3 regions of the Streptomyces sp. NPDC007905 genome follow, and region 3 is predicted to be linked to each of the others. Evidence: riboswitches for the same ligand, from Rfam matches in the RefSeq annotation. Region 3 holds a riboswitch; each other region holds the start of a gene.
The links. Region 3 has a riboswitch for cyclic di-AMP ahead of ACFZDC_RS08200 (peptidoglycan DD-metalloendopeptidase family protein). Riboswitches for the same ligand answer to the same signal wherever they lie in the genome.

Region 1 (4,157 bases), on a different contig from region 3:
CCGGGGACAGCGTGCCCTTGGCCGTCACATGGTCGCCGGAGGACTCGCCGCGCAGCCGGCGGCCGATCCACGGGACGAGGTACTCGCGGGCCCAGTGGACGTCGTCGCGGCGGACCTCCAGGGTGCCCCGGGGCGGGAGCGGCGGCCAGGGCTGCTCCGGGTCGGCCGGGACGTCCAGGCCGAGGGCCTGGCCGGCGCGCAGCGCCACGCGCGTGTGGCCCTCGGGTGAGAGGTGCAGCCGGTCGTGGTCCCAGGCCCTGCGGTCCTGGACGGACTTCAGGGACCACAGGTCGAGCACGGGACAGCCGTACCGGTCGGCGATGGCGCGGACGTGCCCGTTGTAGGTGGCGATCTTGCCGCGCAGGTGCTTGAGCAGGGGAACGCCACGGGTGTCGAAGCCGGTCGTCACCAGGACCGAGCCCGCGGCCCCGGTGAGCCGGGCCACGGCGCGCTCGAAGCGCTCGGCCACCTCGTCCGGGTCGGTGCCGGGCCGGATGATGTCGTTGCCGCCCGCGCAGAAGGAGACGAGGTCCGGGGCCATTTCGACGGCCTTGGGGACCTGGTCGGCCACGATCTGGTCGAGCAGCTTTCCACGCACCGCCAGGTTCGTGTACGCGAAGTCGCCCTCGGGCCGCCGGTCGGCGAGCAGTACCGCGAACCGGTCGGCCCAGCCCACGAAGGCCCCGTCGGGGCCGGGGTCGCCGACGCCCTCGGTGAAGCTGTCCCCCACCGCCACGTACGACCCGATCACTGATCTGCTGTCATTCTTCGAATCGTCTGCCACGTCGGACCATGATTCACCTTCGGATGTGACCTACGCGACCGTAATTCAGGGTTGACGGACGGTGAGATAAGCCACTTCCCCAACACCCTCGGCCGGGAATACGCCAGCCGGCCCGACACGCCGACGGCCGGACCCGGGGATCGGGGTCCGGCCGTCGGCGGCGTGTCAGGCAAGAGGTTTACGGCGTGGTCGTCAGCCGACGGCGACGCCGTGCGAGCGGAGGTAGCCGACCGGGTCGATGTCCGACCCGTAGTCGGGCGTGGTGCGGATCTCGAAGTGCAGGTGCGGTCCGGTCACGTTGCCGGTGGCACCGGACAGACCGAGCCGGCCGCCCTCGGTCACGGTCTGGCCGGCCGAGACGGAGAGCTGGGAGAGGTGGCCGTACTGGGCGTAGTAGCCGTCGTTCAGCTTGATGACGACCTGGTTGCCGTACGCGCCGCCCCACCCGGCGGAGACGACGGTGCCGGCGGCAACGGCCTTGACGGGGGTGCCGGTCGGCACGACGAAGTCGACGCCGGTGTGGTAGCCGCTGGACCACATGCTGCCTGCCACGTGGTAGCCGGTGCCGATGGTGGCGCCGGTGACCGGGAGGGTGTAGCCGGTGGAGGGGGCGGGGGTCTGCGCCGCCGCGGTCGCGGTGGTCGCCGGGGCCGACGGGGTCGCCTGCGGCTTCCGGGAGGCCCGCGAGGGCTCGGCGGACTCGGTGTGCGTCGTCGCCGCCTTCGCGCCGAGGGACAGCTTCAGACCCGGGTGGATCAGCGACGGGTCGGCGCCGACGGCCTGCCGGTTGTCCTCGTAGAGCCGGTGCCAGCCGCCGCTGACGTTCTGCTCGTCGGCGATCGCCGCCAGGCAGTCACCGGATTTCACCGTGTAGCTGCGCACGCCCGCGTTCGACTGCGCGGTGGCCTTCTTCTCAGCCGTCTTGTCCACGGCCGGAAGGGACTGCGCGGCCTTACCGGCAACGGACTGCGTGGTGGCGGCGTGCGCTCCGGCGGCTGCGACGAGCGGCAGGGCCAATGCGGCACCGCCGGTCCCGGCGACGGCGATCGAGCGGGTGAGACGCCGGGTCTTCGGGCGTCGGTGCTTACCCTTCGCGGGCATGGCTCGTTCCTCTCCGGCGCCTGCGAGGTGAGCTGTCGGGTTCGGGCTGGAGCTGCCCGGCCGCCACGCGCGGCTGCACCCCGAGCCTGTGCCCCGGAGACCGGGACAGGCAGTCATACCTGGTGGGTCCCCCGCTCCTGCCGAACACGGGTCAAGTGTGTGGGGACTCCGGGCGGCGGCAGGATTCGGCGTTCCGTCCGGATTGGTGGCGAACGTAAGCGAGCGAGACGCACCCGGACAAGCAGCAGTTTCCCGGCGTGAGTGCTCCAGCTGATCGAATTCGGGAATGTACGGTCACCCTCCGTGAATACCCGAATCCTGCACCCTTTCAATTACCCCCGCCGCCACGGGAATTACGTGCACATGACGCGCGACACACGGTCACGAATATGACGCTCCTCACGCACCGCCTCCCCATGCCGTGCTATTCCAGAGCGAGTTGCAATGAAGGCTGCAATTCGGTCAGAAGCCTCAGATACGGCGCAGCCGGATAACTTTCGCATCCAGGTCACCCTTCAGTCCGGTGCGCAGACCGTGGTGCAGCAGGACCGCTCCCCGGTGGACCTCGCCCGTTTCGCGGCATTCGTACGCTTCTGCCGGGTCGAGTCCGCGCAGCCGCAGCGCCGGCACCGGCTCACCGTAGCTCTGCGCCTGGAGGCAGACGAGGACCGCGGTCTCACCCCCGAGCACGTACTGGACGGCGCTCAGGCCACCCGTCGGGGGCCGCAGCCGGTACAGCTCGCCGCGCTGGACGACCGGACGGATCTCCTTGTAGAGCTCCACCCACTGCCGGGCCTCGGACAGCTCCTCCTCGGTCCACTCGGTGAGGTCGCCGCCGACGCCGAGCACCCCGGCCATCGAGCTGACGAAGCGGAACCGCAACGGGCTGACCCGCCCGTTGAGCTGGGTGTTCGGGCTGTCGGTGACCCAGGCGGCCATGACCCGCGCGGGGTGGATCTGGCTGAAGCCGTGCTGGATGGCGAGCCGGTCGAGCGGGTCGGTGTTGTCGGAGGTCCACACCTGGTCGGTGCGGCTGAGCACGCCGAGGTCGATCCGGCCGCCGCCACCCGAGCAGGACTCGAAGGCGACCTGGGGGTGGGCGGTGCGCAGCCGGTCCAGCAGGGCGTACAGGGCGCGGACGTGGTCGACCCACAGGCGCTGCGGGTACGGCTCCCCGGGCCAGCCGGCGTCGGTGAAGCAGCGGTTGAAGTCCCACTTCACGTAGTCGATCGGGGCGCTGGACAGGAGGGTGTCCAGCTGCCTCCAGAGGTATTCCTGAACGTCCTCGCGAGCGAGGTTGAGGACGAGCTGGTTGCGCAGTTCCGTCCGCTTTCGCCCCGGTTGGTGCTGCACCCAGTCGGGGTGGGCGCGGTAGAGCTCGCTGTCGGGGTTGACCATCTCGGGCTCGACCCAGATGCCGAACTGCATGCCGAGGCCGTGCACCTGGTCCGCGAGGGGCTTGAGGCCGTGCGGGAAGCGGTCGGGGTTGGGCGTCCAGTCGCCGAGACCGGCCCGGTCGCTGGTGCGGGCGCCGAACCAGCCGTCGTCCACCACGAACAGCTCGACGCCGATCGCGGCGGCCCGCCGGGCGAGGGCGGTCTGCTGCTGCTCGGAGATGTCGAAGTTGGTCGCCTCCCAGGAGTTGAACAGCACCGGCCGGTCCCGGTCCGCGTCCGGGATGACGTACGCCCGCTGGTAGGCGTGCCAGGTGCGGCTGGCCCCACCGAAGCCGCCGTCGCTCCACAGGCCCGCGAAGACGGGTGTGGTGTACGACTGCCCCGGCTCCAGGAGCAGCAGGCCCGAGTCGTCGTAGCCCGCGCCGCCGGTGATCTGCACGCGCGCGTCCGGGAGTTGGGCGACGGCGATGCGCCAGGAGCCGGACCAGCCGAGCGCGCAGCCGTAGACCTCGCCGCGCTCCTCGGTCGCGTCGGTGTCCAGCGCGACCCAGGGCAGGTGCTGGTGGCCGGTGTGGCCGCGGCGGCTGCCGATGACCTTCTCACCGTGGGTGAGGGGGGCGGTGGTGAGCAGGGACTCGGCGGCCCAGCGGCCGTGCAGCTGGGACAGCCGCCAGCCCTCGCGGTCGGGCAGGGTCCAGGTGGCGGCGTCGGCGCGCAGCAGCTCCACGCGCGCGTGCCCGCCGTTGGCCACGGTCACCCAGCGCTCCACGACGTCCCCGCGCATCCGGTAGTGCAGGGTGACCGCCATGCCGTCGTCGTCGAAGCGCAGCCGCAGCTGGTCGCCGTCGGCGCCGCCCTCGGTGTCGTACGACACG
Region 2 (4,157 bases), on a different contig from region 3:
ACGTCCTTGCCGTCGTGGATGAGGCTGTACTCGGCGCCGCTCTCCAGCAGCGACAGCTTCTGCCGGTCCGGGCCGTCGGCCGCCACGCGCAGGGTGTGCGTGCCGGACACCAGCTCGGTGAGCTTGGACGTCGGGTCGGCGGAGGAGCCGCCGCCGCGGGCCGCCCCGGACGCCAGGCTGCTCTCCAGGCCGCCGAGGTCCGGCAGGCCGAGGTCGGTGCTGACCTTCACCGTGCCGGACAGCTGCTGCACGTCCGACTTGGCGATCTTCTCGATGAGCTGCTGCGCGGTGATCTTCGGCAGGTCGGGGTCACCGGAGTTGGCGAGCGCCGGGACCAGCCCGATCGTGGCCGCCGCCACCCCCACCACCGCGACCGGGACCACGTACCGGGCGGCCTTGCGGCGTCCGGAGTGCAGGTCCTCGTCCTGAACGGCGCCCGTTGCGTCGTCGGATTCGTACGGTGCCATCTGTGCCTTACCTCCGTCGTCGGCGGCGGCTGTCCCCACACTGGTCCACCTGAGCCGCCATTCTCACCCGAATCGGTGAGGAGTGGTGATTTCCGTGGTTTCCATCTGACCAAATCGGCCGTGAGGAAGCGTCAGACCTCGGAGCCAACTCCGTGTACGCCTGCGGTATGACACACAGGGGCGGCACCTCCCCCGACCCGTAGGGGTCGGGCGGGAGACACCGCCCTCGCGCCGAGTACGGGGCCTCAGCCGGCCCGGTGCACCACCGCGTCGCACAGCTCGATCAGCGCCGCCTTGGAGTCGCACTCCGGCAGCGGGGCCAGCGCGGAGCGCGCCTCCTCCGCGTACCGGACGGTGTCCCGGCGGGCCTGCTCCAGCGCGGGGTGCGCACGGAGCCCGGCGAGCGCCTCGGCGTGCCGGGCGTCGTCGGTGAGGTCGGAGTCCAGCAGCGCGCACAGCGCGACGTCCTCGGGCAGCCCCAGCCGGGCGGCCCGCTCGCGCAGCCGCAGGACGGGCAGCGTCGGGATGCCCTCGCGCAGGTCGGTCCCCGGGGTCTTGCCGGACTCGCGCGAGTCGGAGGCGATGTCCAGGACGTCGTCCGCGAGCTGGAAGGCGACCCCGAGCCGTTCGCCGTACTGGGTGAGCACGTCGACGACCGTCTCGTCGGCCCCGGACATCATCGCGCCGAACCGGCACGACACGGCCACCAGGGAGCCCGTCTTGCCTCCGAGCACGTCCAGGTAGTGCTCGACCGGGTCCCGCCCGTCCGAGGGGCCCGCCGTCTCCAGGATCTGCCCGGTGACCAGCCGCTCGAACGCGAGGGCCTGCACCCGGACCGCCTCGGGGCCGAGGTCGGCGAGGATCTGGGAGGCGCGGGCGAAGAGGAAGTCGCCGGTGAGGACCGCGACGGAGTTGCCCCAGCGGGTGTTGGCGCTGTCCACGCCGCGCCGCACGGACGCCTCGTCCATGACGTCGTCGTGGTACAGCGTGGCGAGGTGGGTCAGCTCCACGACGACGGCCGACGGCACGACGCCTGGCGCGTACGGGTCGCCGAACTGTGCCGCGAGCATCACGAGCAGCGGCCGGAACCGCTTCCCACCGGCTCGTACGAGGTGTTGCGCGGCCTCCGTGATGAACGGGACCTCGCTCTTGGTGGCTTCGAGCAAGCCTTCCTCGACAGCCGCCAATCCGGCCTGGACATCGGCTTCCAGAGCCTGGTCCCGCACGCTCAGCCCGAACGGCCCGACGACGGTCACGAGGGGTCTCCTGTCTGCTGGTGTCTGGTGGCGATTACACGGTTTGTCGATAGGTCGCTGCCCTCACTCAAGTCAGCGTATCCGGTCCTGTTTCGATCACCGATAGCGCCCACCGGTCCAGCCCGGCGGTATCGGATCACGGCCGGTATGTTTTTGATGATCCGATAAGGATGGACATCTATTGACTTAACAGGAACTAGTCCGGTTTGTCGCGAACTGGACGGTGGGCGGATTACTCCTTTTGCGCCACGACCGACAAAACTCCCGAATCCCCCATGTCCGGTTTGGTACACTTTGCTATTTCGTGAATTGGGTCACGCATACCCATGTACCCGGCTGATCGCCCCACCACCGGTTCCCCCTTGCCACGTCAGCCAGTTGAGGGTTGGCAACCGCAAAGGATCAAGCACCCCATATGGCACAGATCAAGGTCAACGGGGTCTTTGTGTGAATCCCATACTTGTTCCGGACATGTGCTCTCGCATAGCTTCCCGCCCTGTCAGGCGAACGCCGAATCCTGCCGCGTCTGACACCACCCATCGACGAACTCATTCGTACGGCAGGAGCGGGGGACCCAGGTAAGCCGCTGTCCCGGCACGACACACGTCGTGCCGGTACGGCTAGGGGTGAAGCCGTGCCTCCCACCAGAGGCACGGCCGGGCACCTCCCCGCCCGAACCCGACAGCTCACCTCGCAGGCGACGGAGAGGAATTTCGCCATGCCTGCTGCCGCTCAGCCCCGCCGCGTCCGCACCAACCGCCTCATCCGCACGCTCGCCGTCGCCGGCACCGGCGCCGCCGTACTCGCGCTTCCGCTCATCGGCGCGACCGGCGCCTCCGCCGCCACCCCCACGGCCACCACGCCCTCCACCACCCTTGCCGGCTACCCGAACAACCTCGACGGCTGGATCCGCGAGTCGCTCGCGATCATGGCCCAGAAGGGAATCCCGGGGACGTACAACGGCATCTACCGCAACGTCATCCGTGAGTCGTCGGGCAACCCGCTGGCCATCAACCTCTGGGACTCCAACGCGGCCAAGGGCATCCCGTCCAAGGGCCTGCTCCAGGTCATCGACCCGACGTTCAAGGCCTACCACGTGGCCGGAACGTCCTACAACATCTACGACCCGGTCGCGAACATCACGGCCGCCTGCAACTACGCGGCCGCGCGCTACGGGTCGATCGACAACGTCTTCGGCGCCTACTGATCGCTACCGGTGGCAGGCCACTACTGATATCCCGGTCAGTCTGTCGGGAACAGTCTTTCGAGGACGACGGCGATGCCGTCGTCCTCGTTCGACTGTGTGACCTCGTCGGCGACCGCCTTGAGTTCGGGGTGGGCGTTGGCCATGGCGACACCGCGTCCGGCCCAGTCGAACATGGGGATGTCGTTGGGCATGTCACCGAAGGCGAGGGCCCGTTCGGCGGCGATCCCCAGATGGTCGGCGGCCAGCGCCAGCCCCGTCGCCTTGGTGACACCGCAGGGCTGGAGTTCCACCGTCCCCGGCCCCGACATCGTGACCGTCGCCAGCGAGCCCACCGCCGAGCGCGCGATCGCCGCCAACTCGTCGTCGGACAGCGTGTGGTGGCGCAGCAACACCTTGCTGATCGGCTCGCACCACAGATCGTCCCGCCGGCCGACCCGCACCGCGGGCAGAGTGGGGTGCGGCATCAGATACCCCGGTTCGATCAGCGTCAGCCCGTCCACGCCGTCCTGGTCGACGGCCGCATAGACCTGGCCCACCTCGGCCTCGATCTTGCCGAGCGCGGTCTCGGCCAGTTCCCGGTCCAGCCGGACCGACCACAGCAGGCGGTCGGCGCCGGCGTCGTAGACCTGCGCGCCCTGCCCGCACACCGCTAGCCCCGTGCAGCCGAGCGCGTCCAGGAGCGGCCGTACCCGGGGCGCCGGGCGGCCCGTCACCACCAGGTGCCGGGCGCCGGCCCGCGCCACCCGCTCGAGCGCGGCGAGCGACCGGTCGGAGACGGTGTCGTCGCCGCGCAGCAGCGTCCCGTCCAGGTCGGTGGCGATCAGTGCGTGTGCGGGGGGTGCGGCCATGATCAGAGAATACGGACAGCGCGCCCCGCCGACTCACCGCGATGTTCCCGGACTTGTGTGCTGCTCAGCCCCAAGTGGTGCCCGCGGGCTCCCTGATGGTGGCATTGATGCGGTTGAACATGTTGGTGAGCGAGATGGTGAGGATCAGCGCGGAGAGCTGCTTCTCGTCGAAGTGGCCGGCCACCTCGTCCCACAGCGCGTCCGGCACCGGCTCCTCGGAGAGGTCGGCCAGCCGCGTGACCCGCTCGGTCAGCTGCAGCGCCGCACGCTCGGCCCGAGTGAAGCAGGGCGCCTCACGCCAGGCCACGACGCCGGCGATCCGCTCCTCGCTCGCACCGGCCTTGCGCAGGTTCACCGTGTGGCCGTACACACAGGCGCT
Region 3 (4,157 bases):
CCAGAAAAAGGGCAGCGGGAATTCACGTCCACCGAATATCACTTCTTTGTATACGGCGCCCGTGTTAATGCCGCAGGCCCGACATGTTTACGGCGTGTTGCGAGTTCCTCACACGCTCCGTCCGGTCGCCTCCCGAGGCGAACCGCAGCCGGTGCGCGGTCGTCGAGCGCTCGCAGTGCAGCGCCGTGATCGCCCGTGCACGCTCCCCGTCGCCGCGCGCCACCGCGTCCACGATGGCGCCGTGCTCGGCCCAGGACTCCACCGGATTCGGCGATGCCTCGACCGCGTACATCCAGGCGATCTTGTGCCGCAGCTGGGTCAGCATCGAGGTCAGTGAGTGGCTGCCGGAGGCCTGCGCGAGCGTCTCGTGGAACCAGCCGCCCAGCGAGCGCAGATCCTCGCTGCTGCCCCGTCTCGCCCGTTCCTGGCCCAGCCGGACCAGTCCCCGCAGCACCTTCAGATGGGCCTCGGTGCGCCGCTGGGCGGCCCGGGAGGCGCCGAGCGGCTCCAGGAGCATGCGCATCTCCAGCAGGTCGGCTGCCTCCTGCTCGGTCGGCTCGGCCACGCACGCGCCCGCGTGCCGCCGGGTCACCACGAAGCCCTCCGCCTCCAGGGTGCGCAGGGCCTCGCGGACGGGGACACGCGAGACGCCGTAGCGGCGGGCCAGGACTTCCTCGGTGAGGCGGCTGCCGCGCTCGTAGACACCGGCCACGATGTCGTCCCGGATCGCCGTGCACACCGAGTGCGCCGGAATACGCATGACCGACCTCCGTCTTAATCCCCGTGAAACGTCGACGATGGACGTGTGTTCCGTGACTCTATTCCAATGAGCCGGAATTTCCGACGGCAGGCCTGAATCCATGGATATTTTTTGGACAGCGGATGCGGCGGGCAGGGCGAAAAACGGCGAAAGCCCCGGCTGGTGAGCCGGGGCTTCGGGATGCCGTGCGGTGGAGGGTCAGACGTCCACGCCGTGCTTGCGCAGATAGGTGACCGGGTCGACGTCCGACCCGTACTCGGGGGTCGTACGGGCCTCGAAGTGCAGATGCGGCCCGGTGACATTGCCCGTCGCGCCGGACAGGCCGATCTGGAGGCCCGGGGTGACCTTCTGGCCCACGGTGACGCCGATGGACGACAGGTGGCCGTACTGGGTGTACATGCCGTCGGCCATCCGGATCACGATCTGGTTGCCGTACGCGCCGCCCCAGCCGGTCGAGACGACCGTGCCGGAGCCGACCGCGTGGACGGGCGTGCCGCTCGCCGCGTGGAAGTCGATGCCGGTGTGGGAACCGGAGGACCACAGGGAGCCGCCGGTCTTGTAGCCCGTGGAGACGTACGAGTGCACGATCGGGGCGACGAAGGCGTTCAGGCGCTTGCGCTCGGCCGCGCGGGCGGCGCGCACCTTGGCCTCACGCTCCTTCTCGGCCCGCTCGGCGGCCGCCTTGACCGCGGCCTCCTCGGCCGCCTTCCGGTCGGCGGCCTGCTTCTGGGCGGCGGCCTGCTCGTCGATCTGCTCGGCGACGTCGTCGCTCACGGTGATCACAGGGGTGAGACCGGTCTGCTCGACGGAGTTCTCCGCGGCGAGCGCGGGGGTGGCCGCGAGGGTGCCGATGACACCGGTGGTGGTGAGGGCCGCGATGCCGGCCGCCTGAGCCGTGGTGCGCTTGACCCGGCCGGGCTTGCGGTGCTTCCCGGTGGCGCACATGAACGCCATGAAGTGGCTGGTCCTTTCCTTCCCTCTCGCCTACCGGGTTAGCTGACGGGTTCGGAGCAGGAAGGTCTCCTACGGACCCCCTCGCTCACGCGCGGGCGTCCGATTCACCCCAGGGACTGTGGTTGGGTCCCCGGCTCCCCTGGCTCGCGCCGTACGGGGACTCGGCGATGACTGTCCGGTGCCGCGGGCGCGGCGCACTGCCTGACGAACAGCCTCGAAGACGCTACGGTGAGCGACTTTCGATTCCCAAACGGATCCGGGCTTTTGTAGCGCATCCCACAGGCCAGACAGGCAACGTCTGCCCCAATTCGGACATCTGGAGGGGGCTCCGCACGGCAACTGCGAAGGGTCCTGACGACCCGTCGGTCGCCAGGGCCCCACGCGCGCGTGCGCGGCTTCGCTCCTACTCGGCCGCCACGACGGTGACTTCGCCGATGCCGAGCGCCTCGACCGGCGCCTTGATCTGGGCCGCGTCACCGACGAGCACGGTCACCAGCCGGTCCACCGGGAAGGCGTTGATGACCGCGGCGGTGGCCTCCACGGTGCCGGTGGCGGCGAGCTGCTGATAGAGCGTCGCCTGGAAGTCGTCCGGCAGGTGTTGCTCGACCTGGTCCGCCAGGGTGCTCGCGACGGCCGCCGCGGTCTCGTACTTCAGCGGCGCCACCCCGACGAGGTTCTGCACGGCGACATCGCGCTCGGCGTCGGTCAGGCCCTCCGCCGCGAGCGTGCGCAGCACCGTCCACAGGTCCTGCAGCGCGGGACCGGTGTTCGGGGTGTCCACGGAGCCGCTGATGGCGAGCATCGCGGCACCGGTGCCCTCCGGCGCGGACCTGAGGACCTGCCCGAAGGCGCGCACGCCGTACGTGTAGCCCTTCTCCTCGCGCAGGACGCGGTCCAGGCGGGAGGTGAGGGTGCCGCCGAGGCAGTACGTGCCGAGCACCTGGGCGGCCCACACGCGGTCGTGCCGGTCGGGGCCGATCCGGCCGATCAGCAGCTGCGTCTGGACGGCGCCGGGCCGGTCGACGATGACGACGCGACCGGTGTCGTCGGCGGTCACCGGCGGCACGGGCCGCGGCTGACCCGGCGTGCCGGACCATGCGCCGAGGGTGTCGGTGAGCAGCGCGTCCAGCTCGGTGCCGGCGAGGTCGCCGACCACGACCACGGTGGCCGTGGCGGGCCGGACATGGCGGTCGTAGAAGGCGCGTACGGCCTCCGCGTCGATCTTCTCGACCGTCTCCTCCGTGCCCTGGCGCGGGCGCGACATGCGCGAGGTCTCCGGGAACAGCTCCTTGGAGAGTTCCTTCGCGGCCCGGCGGGAGGGGTTGGCCAGCTCGTGCGGGATCTCGTCCAGGCGGTTGCGGACCAGCCGCTCGACCTCGCTCTCGGCGAAGGCGGGCGCGCGCAGGGCGTCGGCGAGCAGACCGAGGCCCTTGGCCAGGCGAGAGGCCGGGACCTCCAGGCTGAGGCGGACGCCGGGGTGGTCGGCGTGCGCGTCGAGCGTGGCGCCGGCCCGCTCCAGCTCGGCGGCGAACTCCTCCGCCGAGTGCTTGTCGGTGCCCTCGGAGAAGGCCCGCGCCATGATCGTGGCGACGCCGTCCAGGCCGGCCGGTTCGGTCTCCAGGGGCGCGTCCAGCAGCACCTCTACGGCGACGACCTGCTGACCGGGACGGTGGCAGCGCAGAACGGTCAGGCCGTTGTCCAGCGTGTCGCGTTCGGGGGCCGGGAACGCCCAGGGCTTGGCCGCACCCGGCTGCGGCTGGGGGTGGAAGTCCATCGTGGCGAGCTCGGTCACTTGGCCGTCTCCTCGTTGTCGTTACCGGCCTCTACCGTGGCCTCCGATTCCGGGTCCTCGGGGACGTCGGCGTCCTCGACGGCCTCGGGCGACTTCGGCTCGTAGACGAGGACCGCGCGGTTGTCGGGGCGCAGGCGGGCCTTGGCGACCTCCTGGACCTCCTCCGGGCTGACCTCCAGGACACGCTGGACGGCGGTCAGGGCGAGCTGCGGGTCGCCGAACAGGACGGCGTACCGGCACAGTTCGTCGGCGCGGCCGGCTACCGTGCCGAGCCGGTCCAGCCACTCGCGCTCCAACTGGGCCTGGGCGCGCTCCATCTCCTCGGGCGTGGGGCCCTCCTCGGCGAACCGGGCGAGCTCCTCGTCGATCGCGGCCTCGATCACCGGCACCTCGACGTCGCCGGAGGTCTTCACGTCCAGCCAGCCGAGCGAGGGCGCGCCGGCCAGGCGCAGCAGGCCGAAGCCGGCCGTGACGGCCGTACGGTCGCGGCGCACGAGCCGGTTGTACAGGCGGGAGGACTCGCCGCCGCCGAGGATGGTCAGGGCCACGTCGGCGGCGTCCGCGTCACGGGTGCCGTCGTGCGGGAGCCGGTAGGCGGCCATCAGAGCGCGCGCCGGGACCTCCTCCACGACGACCTCGCGCAGCTGCTCC

Region 1: another riboswitch for cyclic di-AMP. It lies ahead of ACFZDC_RS38965 (peptidoglycan DD-metalloendopeptidase family protein); the one in region 3 lies ahead of ACFZDC_RS08200 (peptidoglycan DD-metalloendopeptidase family protein).
Region 2: another riboswitch for cyclic di-AMP. It lies ahead of ACFZDC_RS25820 (transglycosylase SLT domain-containing protein); the one in region 3 lies ahead of ACFZDC_RS08200 (peptidoglycan DD-metalloendopeptidase family protein).

Annotation. Positions count from the first base shown of each region.
Region 1 covers NZ_JBIBKS010000038.1:47,929-52,085, forward strand. Annotated here, with positions in the region: gene ACFZDC_RS38960 (GDSL-type esterase/lipase family protein) at 1-751, opposite strand, end outside; gene ACFZDC_RS38965 (peptidoglycan DD-metalloendopeptidase family protein) at 977-1,885, opposite strand; cyclic di-AMP (ydaO/yuaA leader) riboswitch at 1,888-2,053, opposite strand; gene ACFZDC_RS38970 (alpha-galactosidase) at 2,357-4,157, opposite strand, start outside.
Region 2 covers NZ_JBIBKS010000015.1:87,149-91,305, forward strand. Annotated here, with positions in the region: gene ACFZDC_RS25810 (outer membrane lipoprotein carrier protein LolA) at 1-467, opposite strand, end outside; gene ACFZDC_RS25815 (polyprenyl synthetase family protein) at 713-1,723, opposite strand; cyclic di-AMP (ydaO/yuaA leader) riboswitch at 2,222-2,436, shown strand; gene ACFZDC_RS25820 (transglycosylase SLT domain-containing protein) at 2,442-2,930, shown strand; gene ACFZDC_RS25825 (Cof-type HAD-IIB family hydrolase) at 2,966-3,778, opposite strand; gene ACFZDC_RS25830 (carboxymuconolactone decarboxylase family protein) at 3,843-4,157, opposite strand, start outside.
Region 3 covers NZ_JBIBKS010000003.1:400,855-405,011, forward strand. Annotated here, with positions in the region: gene ACFZDC_RS08195 (FCD domain-containing protein) at 65-760, opposite strand; gene ACFZDC_RS08200 (peptidoglycan DD-metalloendopeptidase family protein) at 959-1,714, opposite strand; cyclic di-AMP (ydaO/yuaA leader) riboswitch at 1,727-1,891, opposite strand; gene ACFZDC_RS08205 (insulinase family protein) at 2,118-3,506, opposite strand; gene ACFZDC_RS08210 (insulinase family protein) at 3,503-4,157, opposite strand, start outside.